Regions from separate parts of the Williamsia sp. Leaf354 genome, predicted to be linked through region 2. Evidence: riboswitches for the same ligand, from Rfam matches in the RefSeq annotation. Region 2 holds a riboswitch; the other holds the start of a gene.

Region 1 (7,848 bases), on a different contig from region 2:
GAGGGGATACCGATGACCGTGACCGTGACCGATCTGCGTCCCGCCGCCGACGGCGACGCCCTGCGCAGCGCATACAGCTGTTTCCCGTCGGGGGTCGTGGCGGTGTGCGCCCAGATCGACGGCGTCGCGGTGGGCATGGCCGCGAGCTCGTTCGCGACGGTGTCGCTCGATCCCCCGCTGGTGTCGCTGTGCGTGCAGCACACCTCGAGCACCTGGCCGAAGCTGCGCGACGCCCCGTCGATCGGGGTCAGCGTGTTCTCCGCCGGCCAGGACGCGCTGTGCCGCCAGCTCGCCGGCGCGGCCGATCACCGCTTCGACGGCGTCACCCCCGCGGTCACCGATTCGGGCGCGCTGTTCGTCCCCGATGCCGCCGCGATCCTCTCGTGCACCCTCTACAACGAGATCCCCGCGGGCGACCACAATCTGGTGCTGCTCGAGATCACCGCGCTCGACGCCGACCCCGACATCGAACCGCTGGTGTTCCACGCGAGCACGTTCCGGGCCCTCGAGGCGCGCGCCTGACCTTTGCGCGACCTCGCGGCCGTCGACGTGATCGTCGCTCGCGGTCGTAGCTGGCTACGCTGGTGTCATGACAGCCATCGCCCTGGGCATACCCATCGCCGTGCCCGGCGTCTCGGGCGCGGCGGTCGACACCGACGGCATGCCCACCGAGGGCCCGATGATCGACACCTTCGGTCGAGCCGCCCGTGACCTGCGTGTCTCGCTCACCGACCGCTGCAATCTGCGCTGTACCTATTGCATGCCGGCCGAGGGCCTCGACTGGCTCCCCGGCGACGCCGTGCTCTCGGCCGACGAGATCATCCGTCTCATCACCATCGGTGTCACCGAACTGGGCATCGAGGCCGTCCGGTTCACCGGTGGCGAGCCGTTGCTCCGCAAGGACCTGCCGCGCATCGTCGAGGCCGTCTCGGCGCTGCCCGGGCACCCCGAGACCTCGGTGACCACGAACGGCCTGGGACTGCGCCGGCACGCGCGGGTACTGGCCGACGCGGGGTTGAGCCGGGTGAACGTCTCCCTCGACACCCTCGACCGCGAACGCTTCGCGGCCATCACCCGCCGCGACCGCATCGCCGACGTGCTCGACGGTCTCGCCGCGGCCGCCGAGGCCGGTCTCACGCCGGTCAAGGTGAACGCGGTGCTGCATCCCGACGGCGGTCTCGACGACGCCCCGGCCCTGCTGGCCATGTGCCTCGAGCACGGCTTCTCGCTGCGGATCATCGAGCAGATGCCGCTCGACGCCGAGCACCAGTGGTCGCGGGCGGACATGATCACCGCCGATCAGGTCGTCGAGCGACTCTCGCACGACTACGTTCTCGTCGCCGACACCGCGCCGCGCGGATCGGCACCGGCGCAGACGTGGATCGTCGACGGCCACCACGTCACGGCCGCCGACGGCACCGTCACGCCCGCGCGGGTCGGGATCATCGCCTCGGTGACCCGCCCGTTCTGCGGTGACTGTGACCGCACGCGCCTCACCGCCGACGGTCAACTGCGTACCTGCCTGTTCTCGACCACCGAGACCGATCTGCGCGCACTCCTGCGCACCGGCGCCGACGACGCCGCGATCGCGCTGGCCTGGCGTGGCGCCACCTGGGGCAAGCTGCCCGGGCACGCCATCAACGACCCGGGCTTCCTCCAGCCCACCCGCCCGATGTCTGCGATCGGCGGATGAGCGTCGACAGCGGCACCGTGGCGGTGCAGGTGCGCTACTTCGCGGCGGCACGCGCAGCGGCCGGTCACGACGAGGAGACCGTCGAGGTCGGGGCGTCGGCGACCGTGGGCGACCTGGAGTCGGCCCTGGGTCGCGAGAACCCGGCGTTGGCGCAGGTCCTGCGCCGATGCACCTACCTGCGCGACTCCGTCGCCGTCCGCGACCGTTCGATGCCGGTCGCCCCGTGCGCTGTGATCGAGGTTCTACCACCGTTCGCCGGTGGCTGAGGTCACAACTACGTATCTGCGAGATCCCGACTGCGCGACCATCTTTCGCGTGTCGACGGAACCATTCCCATCCGCGTGAATCCATGCCCGATCTGCGCTGTGACCTTGTTCACATCACGGGGGGATAACGGATCGGACACGGACCGGCTATCAGCGCTGTGGCCTGCGATGACGCCCGAAACGCGTTCGACACCCAGGACGACACACCGACTCGTTCGTCATGCGAAGGTATGACACACCTGAGACGAACACGTAGCGTCTCGTTCGGCTGCACCTGTGGCCACACCCGAAACAACATGTTCTGTCTGCCGCGCCAAACCTCGTTCCGTGGACAGAGCCTCCAGAGACACACTTCAGGAACGAGGGCGGGGGACCCACCTCCGACATCGACGGTCACGACCGCCGACATCGGAAACGGAGCTCGTCAACCACGACGAGTCCCTCGGGGTGAAGCTCCGCACTGCGGAGCCGGGCAACCTCTCAGCCCGAACCCGACAGCTGACTTCGTCGGCGCGTGGAGAGAGGAAACAACAGCTCTATGTCCGGACGTCATCGCAAGCAGTCATCCGCCACCCGTACCGTCGCCCGAGTGGCCGTGACCTCCGCCGTTCTCGGCGGTGGCGCCACCCTCCTCATGGGAGTGGGCAACGCCTCGGCCGCCACCGATTCCGAGTGGAACCAGGTCGCACAGTGTGAGTCGGGCGGCAACTGGGGAATCAACACCGGCAACGGCTACCAGGGTGGGCTGCAGTTCAGCCAGAGCACCTGGGCCGGCCACGGCGGCACCCAGTACGCACCCACGGCCAACGAGGCCACCAAGGAGCAGCAGATCGCCGTCGCCGAGCGCGTGCTCGCCGGCCAGGGCAAGGGCGCATGGCCCGTCTGCGGCACCGGCCTCGGCGCCCCGACCCCGCGTTCGGCCCCGACCGACGTGCCGAAGCTCCCTGAGTTCAAGGCGCCCGACTTCAACGGCAAGGCTTCGGCCCCCGTGAAGTCGCTGGAGGAGGCCGCACCGGCCAAGACCACCGCCGACGTCAAGAAGCAGGTCGACGAGGCTGTCGCCAAGCCCGGCGTGAACCCGGCCGTCGCCGCGTTCTGGGAGCAGGCCAAGCGGAGCGGTTTCCAGCTCGACGCCGGACAGATCGCTCTGTTCAACCAGAACAAGGGACTTCTCCCCCTGCCGTGATCTCCTGACACGGCTCGCAGTCGAAGGGCCCCGCACGTGACCTCGCCGTCCGTGCGGGGCCCTTTTCCATTCCCCGACCGTGCCAAAACTATCCGCCGAACGTGCCAAAACTATCCGCCGAGCGTGCCGAAAGTTTCCGCCGAACGTGCCGAAACGTCAGGCCGAGCCGACCCATTCGTCGGTGCCGTCGGCGAAGATCTGGTGTTTCCAGACCGGCAGTGCCTCTTTGACCTCGTCGACGAGGCGGGCGCAGGTGTCGAAGGCGGCGCGACGGTGGTCGGCCGCGACCGCGACGACGAGAGCCGCATCGCCGATCACGAGATCACCGACGCGATGCGAGACTGCGATCGCCCGCACACCGGCCGATTCCGCGGCGACCTTCGCGACGACCTCGGCGACCACGTCGCCGGCGGTGGGGTGCGCCGAGTAGTGCAGTGCGCGCACGTCGCGACCACCGTCATGGTTGCGGACCGCGCCGATGAACCCGACGACCGCGCCCGCGGCACCGCCGGCGGCGTCGACCACGGCACGCTCGTGGTCGGCGAGGTCGATGGGCGCGTCGGTCACGACAGCGCGTGCGACGACCGCGGTCATCAGTGGTCGCCGCCGCGGATCTGATCGAGAGCGTGGGCGAGCACCGGCTCGAGCACCGCGAGACCGTCCCTCACGCCGCCGGTGGAGCCGGGGAGGTTCACGATCAGCGTCGAGCCGGCGATACCCGCGGTGCCACGCGAGAGGATCGCGGTGGGCACCTTGTCGACACCCGCGGCGCGCACGGCGTCGGCCAATCCGGGGATCTCGCGGTCGAGGACGGCGCGGGTCTGTTCGGGCGTCAGGTCGGTCGGGTGCAGCCCGGTGCCGCCGGTGGTGATGATCAGCGACACCTGCGCCTCGACGCCGGCGCGGAGCGCGTCGCCGACACCGTCCCCGTCGGCCACCACGACGACGTCGTCGACCTCGATGGACCGTTCGGCGAGCCAAGCGGCGATCACGGGCCCGGTCCGGTCGGCGTAGACACCGGCCGCGGCGCGGGTCGAGGAGACGACGACGCGCGCGGTGTGGGCGGTCATCGCGACCAGGTGCCGCGTTTGCCGCCGGACTTGGTGAGCAGTCGGATGTCGGTCATGCTCGCCCACGGATCGAGTGCCTTGACCATGTCGTGCAGAGTCAGACCGGCGACGGCGACGGCGGTCAGCGCCTCCATCTCGACACCGGTGCGATCCGACGTCGCGGCGGTCGCGGTGACGTCGATGCTCGCGGCGGCGATCGTGAAATCGACGGTCACCGACGACAGCGCCACCTGATGGCACAGCGGGATCAGGTCGGGAGTGCGTTTGGCGCCCATGATGGCCGCGATGCGCGCGGTCGCGAGGGCGTCGCCCTTGGCGAGCGCGCCGTCGGACAGGGCGTCGATCACCTGGGCGGTGGTGCAGAACGTCCCACCGGCGACAGCGACACGGTCGCTGACCGACTTGCCCCCGACATCGACCATGCGCGCGGCCCCGGTCGCGTCGATATGCGTCAGACCGGAGGCGATGGGATCCCCGGGGAGGTCGTCACCCGGTGATCGCGGATCAGACACCGATCAGCGGTTGGGCGTGGTCTTGGCGTGCGTGTACGGCAGCTGGTCGACCGGCAGCGGGAACTCGACGTCACCGAAGGGCGACAGCGCTCCGGAGATGCTGGCGGCGAACTCCGACACGGCGTGCTCGTGATCACCCTCGTCCGACTGGGGCCAGCCGTTGTCGACGTATCTCTTCTTTTCAGCCACGGCGATCATTCTGCCATGGGAGCGGTCCCTATCATCGGTGGGATGAGTTCTGGGGATCGACGCGACGGCTCGATCGATGCCGCAGGTCCCGGCGGGCTCGCGGCCGACCTCGGCGCACGCACCGACGACCAGCTCGTCGCATTGATGGCGGCGCGCCCCGACCTCGCCAGTCCCCCACCCGCGGGCACTGCGGTCCTCGCCCAGCGCGCCCTGGCCGGACCGTCGATCAACCTCGCCGCCGACGATCTCGATCTGCTCACCGTGGCCGTGGCCGAGCAGACCATCCGCCTCGGCACCGACACCGATCGCCGACGCATCGGTGTCCCCACGTCGGTCGACGCGGTCGTCGCAGCGCTCGACGGACGGGCCGAGAAGGACGACATCGTCGCGCGACTCGACCTGCTGCGCACCCGCGCGCTCGTGTGGGGCACCGACACCGAGTTGATGACCGGCGCCCACACCCCCGCACTGCTGCCCACCCGGGCGCTGCATCTCACGGGCCCGTTGGCCGATCAGACCCTCGCCGACATCTCCGCGACGCTGTCGTCGGTGAGCGAACGCGAGCGGGAACTGTTGGACACCCTCGCCACCGGATCGCCGCTGGGTCGCACACGCGACGCCGCACCCGACGCCGACCCGCAGCGCCCCGTGCCGCGGCTGGTGTCGCTGGGGCTGCTGGCCCGCGTCGACGATCAGACCGTCGAGCTCCCACCCGTTCTCGGGCAGTTGCTGCGTGGCGAGAAGCCCAGCGAGCCACAGGATCTGCGCGAGCCCGCCCTGGTCCCGGTGACCGGAGCACGGAAGTTCACCGTCGCCGACGTCGAGGCCGCCGCCGGTGGCGAGGCCCTGGAACTGCTACGCCACCTCACCGACACCGTCGACGCGCTGGGCACCACACCCGCGCTGGTGTTGCGAGCGGGTGGCCTCGGCGTCCGGGAGCTGCGCAAGCTGAGCAAGACGACCGGGATCGACTCCACGCGTCAAGGTTTCGTGGTGGAACTGCTCGCCGGGGCCCGATTCATCGACAGCGGCTTCCCCGATCCGCCCCTGGAGAGCGGCGAGCCGGCGTGGGCACCGACGGTGTCGGCCGACCCGTGGCTCCACCAACCGCCCGAGCGGCGCTGGTTCGCCATCGCCGACGCCTGGCTGACGTTGCCGCGCCGGCCCTGGCAGATCGGCGAGGCGAGCACCGAGGGCGCACCGATCCCCTCGCTCGCCGGGGACCTCTACGATGTCTCGGCGGTGGTCGAGCGGCGAATGGTGTTGACCGCGTTGGCCGCCGGCGCGCCCGGCAAGTCGATCGACCCCGACGCGCTGATGGCCTTGATCGCCTGGCGACACCCCCGCTGGCAACGACGACTGTCTCGGCGGCTCGTCGATGCCACCCTGGAGGAGGCGCGCGCCCTCGGTCTCGTCGCGCACGGCGCCTTGACGGCGTCAGGGCGCGCGCTGTTGACGATGGCCGAGCGCGACGTCACCGCAGTCGACGTCGACAAGCCTGTCGTGGCCGCGATGGCCAAGGCGCTGCCCGATCCGATCGACTTCTTCCTCACTCAGGCCGACCTCACGGTCACCGCGCCCGGACCGCTCACCGCAGAGTTGTCGGCCGAACTCGCGCTCGTCGCCGATCTCGAATCCGGCGGCGCCGCATCGGTGTATCGCGTCACCGACACCTCGGTGCGTCGCGCCCTCGACACCGGCCGCACCGGCACCGAGCTCCTCGGATTCTTCACCGCGCACTCCAAGACCCCGGTGCCGCAATCGCTCGAGTACCTGATCGACGACGTCGCGCGGCGCCACGGCCAGCTGCGCGTCGGTGTCGCCTCGTCATTCATCCGGTGCGAGGACGCCACGACGCTGGCGGCGGTGTTGTCGTCGCCGGTCACCGAGGCGTTGGCGCTCCGGGCCCTCGCCCCCACCGTCGCGGTGTCGCAGGCACCGCTACGGCAGGTGCTCGACGAACTGCGCGCGGCCGGATTCGCGCCCGCGGGCGAGGACAGTGCGGGCGATCTGGTCGACCTGCGCGAGCGCGGCGCGCGTGTGCCCATCCAGCGCAATCAACGTCGTTCGGCCCGCCGACCACCCACCCCGAACGCCGACCAGCTGGCGACGGTCGTCACCCGCATGCGGATGCAGGACACCGCCGTCTCCGCGGTCCCGGCGCACTCGACGAGCGCGGTCCGTGCCGGCGGAGGCGAGCCGGCCACCGCCCTGTTGCAACTGGCGATGCGCGTGGGCCGCGAGGTGCGGATCGGCTACGTCGACGCGCACGGCTCGGCGAGCAAACACGTGGTCGTGCCGAAGCTCGTCGGTGCAGGTCAGCTCGTCGTGAACGATGCCGACGGCGCCGACGAGCGCTACGCCCTGCACCGCATCACCTCGGTGGAACTGCTCGAGGGCTCCTAGCTGCGAGGGCCCCGTCCCACCGGCCGCGACACGGTCTGCGAAAACCGTGGACAATGGATCGGTGACCGAAGGCCCTTTGATCGTCCAGTCCGACAAGACCCTGCTCCTCGAGGTCGACCACCCCGATGCGCCCGCCGCGCGTGGCGCGATCGCGCCGTTCGCCGAGCTCGAGCGTGCCCCCGAGCACGTGCACACCTACCGCATCACCCCGCTGGCGCTGTGGAACGCGCGCGCCGCCGGTCACGACGCCGAGCAGGTGGTCGACGCCCTGGTCAGCTTCTCCCGCTACGCGGTGCCGCAGCCGCTGCTGATGGACATCGTCGACACCATGGGCCGCTTCGGCCGTCTGCAGCTGGTGAAGAGCCCGGTGCACGGTCTCACGCTGGTCAGCCTCGATCGCGCGGTGCTCGAAGAGGTGATGCGGCACAAGAAGATCGCGCCGATGCTCGGCGCGCGGCTCGACGACGACACCGTCGTGGTGCATCCGTCGGAGCGCGGTCACATCAAGCAGTTGCTGCTCAAGATC
Region 2 (7,848 bases):
GGGGAGGCGAATACGCTCACCGTCATGAATCCCCGTGGTGACCGCAGTACGGCCGCTCAGCCCGGTGTCGTGGAGACCGTCGCCGCGACCTGGCCGTCGGTTCTGGGTGCACTCGCCGACGGCGTCGACCTGTCGGCCGAGTGGGCGCGCTGGGCGATGAACGAGATCATGTCCGACAACGCGACCGCCGCCCAGATCGCCGCCTTCGGTGTGGCTCTGAAGATCAAGGGTCCGGTGGCCGAGGAACTCAACGCGCTCGCCGCGGAGATGCTCGCGCACTCGGTGCGGGTCGCGGTGGACTCCCCCGCGGTCGACATCGTCGGCACCGGTGGTGACCGGTCGAACACGGTCAACATCTCGACGATGGCGTCGATCGTGGTGGCCGCGACAGGGGTCTCGGTGGTCAAGCACGGCAACCGTTCCGCGTCGTCGCGCAGCGGTGGGGCCGATGTGTTGGAGAGCCTCGGTGTCGACATCACCCTGCGGGCGGCCGACGTCGCCCACAGCGTCGCGACGCTGGGGATCGGCTTCTGTTTCGCCCCGGTGTTCCACCCGGCGCTGCGGTTCGCCTCGGCCCCGCGCAAGGAGATCGGCATCCCGACGGTGTTCAACGTGTTGGGTCCGCTCACCAACCCCGCGCAGCCCTCGAGCGGGCTCGTGGGGTGTGCGTTCGCCGATCTGGCGCCGGTGGTCGCCGAGGCCTTCGCGCGGCGGGGGAACTCGGTCCTGGTGGTGCGGGGCGACGACGGTCTCGACGAACTGACCACGACGACGACCTCGACGGTGTGGGCGGCCTCGCGCGGCTCGGTGCAGGTGTCGACGTTCGACCCGACCCGCATCGGCGTGGCGCGCTGCGATCCGGCCGACCTGCGCGGTGGCGATGCCGAACACAACGCCGGGGTGGCCCGCGATCTGGTCGCAGGCGCCCCCGGCCCGGTTCGTGACGCGGTGCTGCTCAACGCCGCGGGGGCGATCGTCGCCCACGATCTCGCCGCCGAGGAGCGGTCCGACACCGTCGCACTCGGCGAGGGCGACCTCTACGGCCGCATCGAGTCCGCGATGACGCGGGCGGCCGGGGCGATCGACAGCGGGGCGGCGGCCGATCTGCTGACGCGGTGGGCGGCGTTCAGCTAGCTCGCCGCCCGCCGCCGACGGTCACTCGCCGATCGAGAACCCGGCGTCGACGTCGGAGCTGGAGAACGTCTTGAAGGCGATGTGGGTCGCGGTGTGGCGTACCCCGGGCAGCTTGTTGATGGTGCCGGTGACGACCGCAGCGATCTGCTCGTGGTCGCGGACCGCGACCGTCGCGATGAGGTCGACGTCGCCTGCGCAGGAGTAGACCTCGCGAACGCCCTCGACGTCGGCCACGGCCTGCGCGGTCTCGTCGATGGCGTGGACGTCGGCGGAGATGAGGACGATGGCCGTGATCATCGTCCGAGTCTATGGCGCGGAGGACCCCGAACGGCCGCGACAGCACGATCAGCCCGCCAGCGAGAGCAGTTCCCGCGATCGGGACCGCGCGACGCCCGCACGATCACGCCACTGCGACCACCGCGCCGTCGACCGCACCGGCATCACGAAACCATCGGTACTGCAGACGATCCGGGTACCCGGCGTCACGAGCCACGCGTGCACCAGCGCCGCCTCCTCGGATGCCGCGCCGCGCAGCGGTCCGGGGCCGGGTACCACCGTCTCGGCCGACGCCGCCAACGCCTCGGCGATCGCGACCGGTGGGGCCCCGCGCACGGCGACACCCGCCGCGGCGAGTCGGCCGTGGCGGATCACCGCGAGTTCCCAACCGCCCGCGCCGTCGGACCGCGCGGCGACCAGCTCGGCGATCGCGCACAGCGACGCCAGTCGCTGGCAGCGCTCGAGCGACGACAGAGTCGTCGACAGCTGGTCGCGCAGGCGGGCCGCGGTCTCGAACATCTCGGCGGCGGCGAGGACCTCGAGGCGGTCCAGCACCGACTCGAGCGGCGAGTCGTCGTCGCCGAGGAGGACCGCCCGGGCGCGGGCCGCAATCGGGGCGTAGTCCTCGGCGCTCACCGGTTCGGCACCGGCGCCGCGACACCCGCCGACCGGTCGTCGGCCGGCATCGGTCAGCCCGCAGGAGTGCCGACCCGACGCCCCGATCCGCCGTGTGCACGTCCGTAACCCGCACACGTCGGCCACGAGGTCGGCCAGGGCGGCGGCGTCGGAGCGCACCCGCACCGGACCCACCGACACCTCGCCGGGGCGGCGGCTCACCGTGAAGCGGGGGAAGGCCTCGTCGGTCAGCACCACCCACCAGCCTGCGTGCGGCGTCTTGGAACGGCGGTTGTAGGCGGGTGCGTGCGCGGCCAGCAGTCGCAGCTCCCGGACCCCGGCCTCGAGGCGGTGAGCGCACTCGACGTGGTCGACCCGGGTGGCGAGCGAGATCATCTCGTGCATCCGCGGCCGTGTCTCCGAGCCCGTGAAGTACTGCCGCGTGCGGCGGCGCAGGTCGGTGGCGGTGCCGACGTAGAGGACCTCACCGGAGGGTCCGCGGAAGAGGTAGACCCCGGGCCGTGCCGGGAGACCGTCGGTGATGGTGCGTTTCGCGCGCTGGGCGGTGGTGAGCCCCGGCAGGAACTCGACGAGTTCGCGATAGGTGTGCACGCCGAGGTTGCCCACCCGTTCGAACAGGGCGTGCATCACCTCGACGGTGGCGCGCGCGTCGTCGAGGGCGCGGTGCGTCGGGGTGGTGCCGACGGCGAACAGGCGGGCGAGGGCGGAGAGCTTCACCGTCGGCGCCTCGTCGCGCGGCAACACCCGTCGGGCGAGGGTGACGGTGCACAGCACGCGACGGAACCGCCACGGACGGCCCTGGGCCGCCGCGGCGGCGCGGAGGAAGCCGGTGTCGAAGCGGGCGTTGTGCGCCACGAGAACGCACCCGTCGGCGAACTCGAGGAATGCGGGCAACACCTCCTCGATCTGCGGGGCCCGATAGACCATCGCCTCGGTGATGCCGGTGAGGGCGACGATGTGCCGGGGGATGGCGCACCCCGGATCGATCAGCGTGGCGAACTCGCCGAGGATCTCCCCGCCGCGCACCTTGACCGCGCCGATCTCGGTGATGCGGTCGGCGCTCGCGCTGCCGCCGGTCGTCTCGAGGTCCACCACCACGAAGGTCGTCTCCCGTAGCGGGGTGTCGTTGCCGAGCTCGCCGATCTCGTCGAAGGCCAGCTGCACACCGCGGTCGTCGACGTCGGAGGCGGTCACGACGTCGTCGATTCGGCGGGGCCCATGTGATGAGGGTGACGCATGAGGCGAACGTTAGTTCGATACCCCGACAACGACGCCCGACCCCTGAGGGAGGTCGTGTTGTCGGAGGGGGTGTCTAGCGTCCCCGTCATACCGGCTGACACCGGTGAAAGACCGCGGATCGGACAGCTCGACGCCGTTGCATTCCGCCTGAACGCCCTCCCGGCACAAATGAGATGGAGATCACAATGCACATCGACTGCGCCACGTGCCCCGGCCGTCCCCGGTCCTGCGACGGCTGCATGATGACCGTGTTCGTCGGACTGCCCACTGCGGTGAACAGCACCGATGGTCTGCGCTCGGTGCCGCAGCCGGCTGCGCTCGACGTCGACGCGGTCCGCGACGCCGTCGAGGTCTTCATCGGACTGGGGCTCGTCGGCCCGTCGGCACGACGCGAACCGATCGTCACCGAAACGCGTGGTCAGGACTCGCAGCACCTCGCTGACGTGCGAGAACTGCGCGCCGGCTGACCTTTCACGCGGCAACGCGCCGAACTCGTGTTCCGGTGGACAGATCGACGTACGGTTTCGTAACCTTTCCGAGACCTTGCGGGGTGTCCCGCGACGCCAAGTCGCGGATCGCGAGGTCACCGCTCAATCGCCCTCTGGGGCGAATCGGGGAACCATCACTTCGGACGCAGTCCGATCGGGGTGAATCCTCCGTGTGTTCGAGTGGCCGGTCGGGATCAGATCTCGCACGTCCGCGCGTCGTCACGGGGGTAGGGCCAGTCTTCCGGCCCGAATCCGACAGCTAACCCGGTAGGCGGTCGAGGAAGATATGAGGAGAACTCGCTTCGTGGCGAAACATCGTTTGGAACAGCCCAGCACCGGTCTCAAGACGGCGCGAGGAGCAGTGATCGCAGGCTCGATCACCCTGGGCACCGTGGCGATGGGGGCAGGACCCGCGTTGGCCGCCCCGGTGACCGTCCCCGGCATCGGGACGTTCGAGATCCCCGGCATCACCGAGAACCAGATCCCACCGCAGTTCAAGGCCAAGCCGAAGCCGAACGGCCCCGAGTCGTCGCCCGATCTCTTCGGACGCAACGGCGCTCTCGGTCAGCGCGCCGCATCGGCCGCACTCACGCGCATCGGCTCGCCGTACGTCTACGGCGCCGCGGGCCCCCGGGCCTTCGACTGCTCCGGTCTCGTCTACTGGTCGTTCAAGCAGGCCGGCAAGACCATCCCGCGTGACAGCTACGGACAGCTCGGCGGCGGGCGCCCCGTGGCGGAGAGCGACCTGCGCCCCGGCGACGTGGTCATCTTCAACGGCGGCTCGCACGCCGGTCTCTACATCGGCAACGGCACCATCGTGCACTCGAGCACCGAAGGTGTTCCTGTGCAGAAGGCCAGCCTGAAGTCGATGGATTTCTACGCCGCTCGTCGCTACTGAGCGACATCCGGTCGTCGGGCGATCCGGCTGTCACCGAACACCCCTCGCGGGGGTTCGGCGACCCGTATCCTTCCCGGCGGACGGCGGGGGGCGCTGATCTCCTCCCGGTTGTGCGGACTGCCCCTCGGGTGACGTGAAACCGGGAACCGGTGTGGTGGAAGTGGTGAGTCGACGAATGCGTGTGGTGAGTGACAACGTGATGGCGCGTGCGATCTCGGTGGTCCAGATGATCCTCGTGCTCGCGGTCGCCCTGGTCCTCGCCGTCACCCTCGCGACACCGGCGGGCGCCGAGCCCGCACCCCGCTCGCCCGATCAACTGCTGACCCGCTACACCTCCCTCGGACGCGAGGCCGAGCAGTCGGCCGAGGCGATGCACCGCGCCGAGGAGCAGCTCGGCCAGCGACGTCGCGATGTCGCCGCCGCCGATGCCCGTGCCGCGAAGGCCACCGCCACCCTCGACGGACTCTCGTCCCGACTCGACGAACTCCAGAACCGCGTCGACGCGCTCGTGCGTGCCAGCTACCGCGGAGCGCGCGTCAACCGTCTCTACGCCGTACTCGTCTCCGATTCCCCGCAGTCTCTGCTCGACCAGATGTCCGGCCTCGAGATGGTGTCGCGGCAGACGTCGGCCGACCTGCGGGCCTACAAGAAGGCGAGCGCGTCGGCGACCGCGGCGCGCGCCGAGGCCGTCAGCGCTCGCGACTCCGCCGCCAAGGCACTCGCCGCCGTCGACAAGACCCGCGGCGACCTGCAGGCCAAACAGAGCGACCTGCAGTTGCAGATCGCCCAGGTCAAGGCCATTTACGAGTCGCTCACCGGCAAGCAACTCGCCGCTCTGCGCGGACCGAACATCGACTTCGATCCGTCGCTGATCCCCAAGGGCACCGCCGCAGCCGTCGTCGCGGTGCAGGCCGCACTCACCCGCATCGGCGACCCGTACGTGTGGGGCGCCACCGGTCCGACCCAGTTCGACTGCTCGGGACTGATGGTGTGGGCGTTCAAGCAGGCCGGGGAGACCTTGCCGCGCTCGAGCGAATCCCAGCTCTCGGGGGGAAAGCCGGTCGCCCGTGGTGATCTGCGGCCCGGCGACCTGATCATCTACTATCCGGATGCCACCCACGTCGGCATGTACGTCGGTGACGGGTACGTGGTGCATGCCTCGACCTTCGGTGTCCCGGTGAAGGTCGTACCGATCGACCAGGCCGGCCCGTACAACTCCGCCCGGCGCTACTGACGGTGACGCGCCGATGGGGTGCGGTGCCGATCGCGGTGGCACTGCTGGTCCTGGCCGCCTGCGGTGACGGGGGTGCCGACAGCGCCGCACCGACGTCGCAGACACAGAACGTCTTCGAACAACAGCGCACCGACGGTGTGCGGGCGACTCTGGCGAAGCTGAGCGCGGCGCAGAGAGCCGGCGACGCGACCGCGATCGGGGCACTGGTCGACGTGACCGCCGCCCCGGCGTTCCGCCAGACCCTCGTGGCCGAGGGCACCGCCATCCACGACGTGGGTCTCTCCACGCTCGACTACCGCATCGACCCGTCCAGCTCCGGCGGTCTGGGTGAACAACTCCTCCCCGAGGCGGTCCAGTCCCGACTCGACGACGCGGGAAGCTCCGACTCCTGGGTCGTCCCCACCGTGCTGCGGTACGCCCTGTCCGGTGTCGACGAACCGCCGGTCACCGTCACCGACCCGCTCGTGTTCGCGCGTTACGGCGACGACTGGAAGATCGTCGGCCAGGCGGGACCGCTGCTGGGGACCTCCGCCGCCCCTCCGCCGCAGTTCTTCGACTTCCCGGGCGTGGCCGCACGTCGCGTCGCGACCGGCGGCAAGCAGTCCGTGGTGCTCGACTTCCCGGGCAGCCGGGCGTTGGGGGCCCGCCTGCAGTCGGCGATGCCGGGAGCGGTCGCCGCGGTCTCGGCGTTCTGGGGGCCCGACTGGCCGCGTCGCACCGTCGTCGTCGCGACCGACTCCACCACGGCCTTCTCCGCCCTGTCGCGCAGTGCGCCGGCCGATGCGAGCGCTGCTGCGGCCGCGACCGTCTCGGCCTCCGACGACGCCGTGGGCGGATACACGGTGGGCCAGCAGGTGGTGTTCACCCCCGGCGCGATCACGGGTCTGCCCGGCCCCGCACTCGACGTGGTGCTGCGACACGAACTGACCCACGTCGCCGCCCGCACCTCGACCAAACCCACCGCCGCGACCTGGGTGACCGAGGGGGTCGCGGAGTACGTCGGACGTGCGGGCACCTTTCGGTCGATCAGCGACGCCGCGCCAGACCTGATGGCCGAGGTCGCGGCCGGATCGGTGCCGACGGGCCTGCCCGCCGACGACGCGTTCACGGTGTCCGGGGCCGGGGCGCCGGTCGCGTATCAGACCGCATGGTCGTTCGCGGCCTACGTGGCGCAGACCCACGGCGCCGCCGATTTGAAGAAGCTCTATCTGTCTCTCGCGGGCGGGCCCAGCACCCCCGCCCAACAGGCGCAGGCCATGACCGCCGCTCTCGGCGGTCCCGGCGCCGCGGTCATCTCCGGCTGGCAGCAGTGGCTGCGCGACGCCGCCCGACGGTGACGCGCGAGCGATCGATGAACCGAACCCTGCTGGTCACCAACGACTTCCCGCCGCGTGCCGGCGGAATCCAGTCGTATCTGCTGAACCTGGTGGAGCGGATGCCCGCGCGCGACATCGTCGTCTACGCGCCGCGCTGGCGGGACTGCGAGGCGTTCGATGCGGCACAACCGTTCACCGTGGTCCGCCACCGCACCAGCCTCATGCTCCCGACCCCCGCGGTCGCGCGACGGGCCCGCGCCCTCATCGCTGAACACGACATCCACACGGTCTGGTTCGGCGCGGCGGCACCGTTGGCGGTGCTCGCGCCCCATCTCCGCGCCGGTGGCGCACGGCGGATCGTGGCCAGCACACACGGCCACGAAGTGGGGTGGTCGATGCTCCCCGTGGCCCGCCAGGTGCTCGGCCACATCGGCTCCCACGCCGACGTGGTGACCTACGTCAGTCGCTACACCCGCAATCGTTTCGCCGCCGCCTTCGGCGCCGACGCCGCGCTCGAACACCTGCCCCCCGGGGTCGACAGTCGGCGTTTCGTGCCCGATCGCGCTGCGCGCGAACGCATCCGGGACCGTCACGATCTCGGTGACGCGCCGGTGGTGCTGTGTCTGT

Evidence for each region. Region 2 has a riboswitch for cyclic di-AMP ahead of ASG12_RS12395 (C40 family peptidase). Riboswitches for the same ligand answer to the same signal wherever they lie in the genome.
Region 1: another riboswitch for cyclic di-AMP. It lies ahead of ASG12_RS06955 (transglycosylase family protein); the one in region 2 lies ahead of ASG12_RS12395 (C40 family peptidase).

Annotation. Positions count from the first base shown of each region.
Region 1 covers NZ_LMPL01000001.1:1,435,527-1,443,374, reverse strand. Annotated here, with positions in the region: gene ASG12_RS06970 (flavin reductase family protein) at 13-522, shown strand; gene moaA (GTP 3',8-cyclase MoaA) at 662-1,693, shown strand; gene ASG12_RS06960 (MoaD/ThiS family protein) at 1,690-1,959, shown strand; cyclic di-AMP (ydaO/yuaA leader) riboswitch at 2,350-2,488, shown strand; gene ASG12_RS06955 (transglycosylase family protein) at 2,498-3,145, shown strand; gene ASG12_RS06950 (molybdenum cofactor biosynthesis protein MoaE) at 3,302-3,739, opposite strand; gene ASG12_RS06945 (MogA/MoaB family molybdenum cofactor biosynthesis protein) at 3,739-4,215, opposite strand; gene moaC (cyclic pyranopterin monophosphate synthase MoaC) at 4,212-4,637, opposite strand; gene ASG12_RS06935 (hypothetical protein) at 4,731-4,925, opposite strand; gene ASG12_RS06930 (helicase-associated domain-containing protein) at 4,959-7,322, shown strand; gene ASG12_RS06925 (DNA repair helicase XPB) at 7,384-7,848, shown strand, end outside.
Region 2 covers NZ_LMPL01000003.1:183,893-191,740, reverse strand. Annotated here, with positions in the region: gene trpD (anthranilate phosphoribosyltransferase) at 25-1,134, shown strand; gene ASG12_RS12410 (Lrp/AsnC family transcriptional regulator) at 1,156-1,431, opposite strand; gene ASG12_RS12405 (DEDD exonuclease domain-containing protein) at 1,480-3,240, opposite strand; gene ASG12_RS12400 (hypothetical protein) at 3,525-3,752, shown strand; cyclic di-AMP (ydaO/yuaA leader) riboswitch at 3,863-4,062, shown strand; gene ASG12_RS12395 (C40 family peptidase) at 4,078-4,671, shown strand; gene ASG12_RS12390 (C40 family peptidase) at 4,847-5,905, shown strand; gene ASG12_RS12385 (hypothetical protein) at 5,908-7,242, shown strand; gene ASG12_RS12380 (glycosyltransferase family 4 protein) at 7,257-7,848, shown strand, end outside.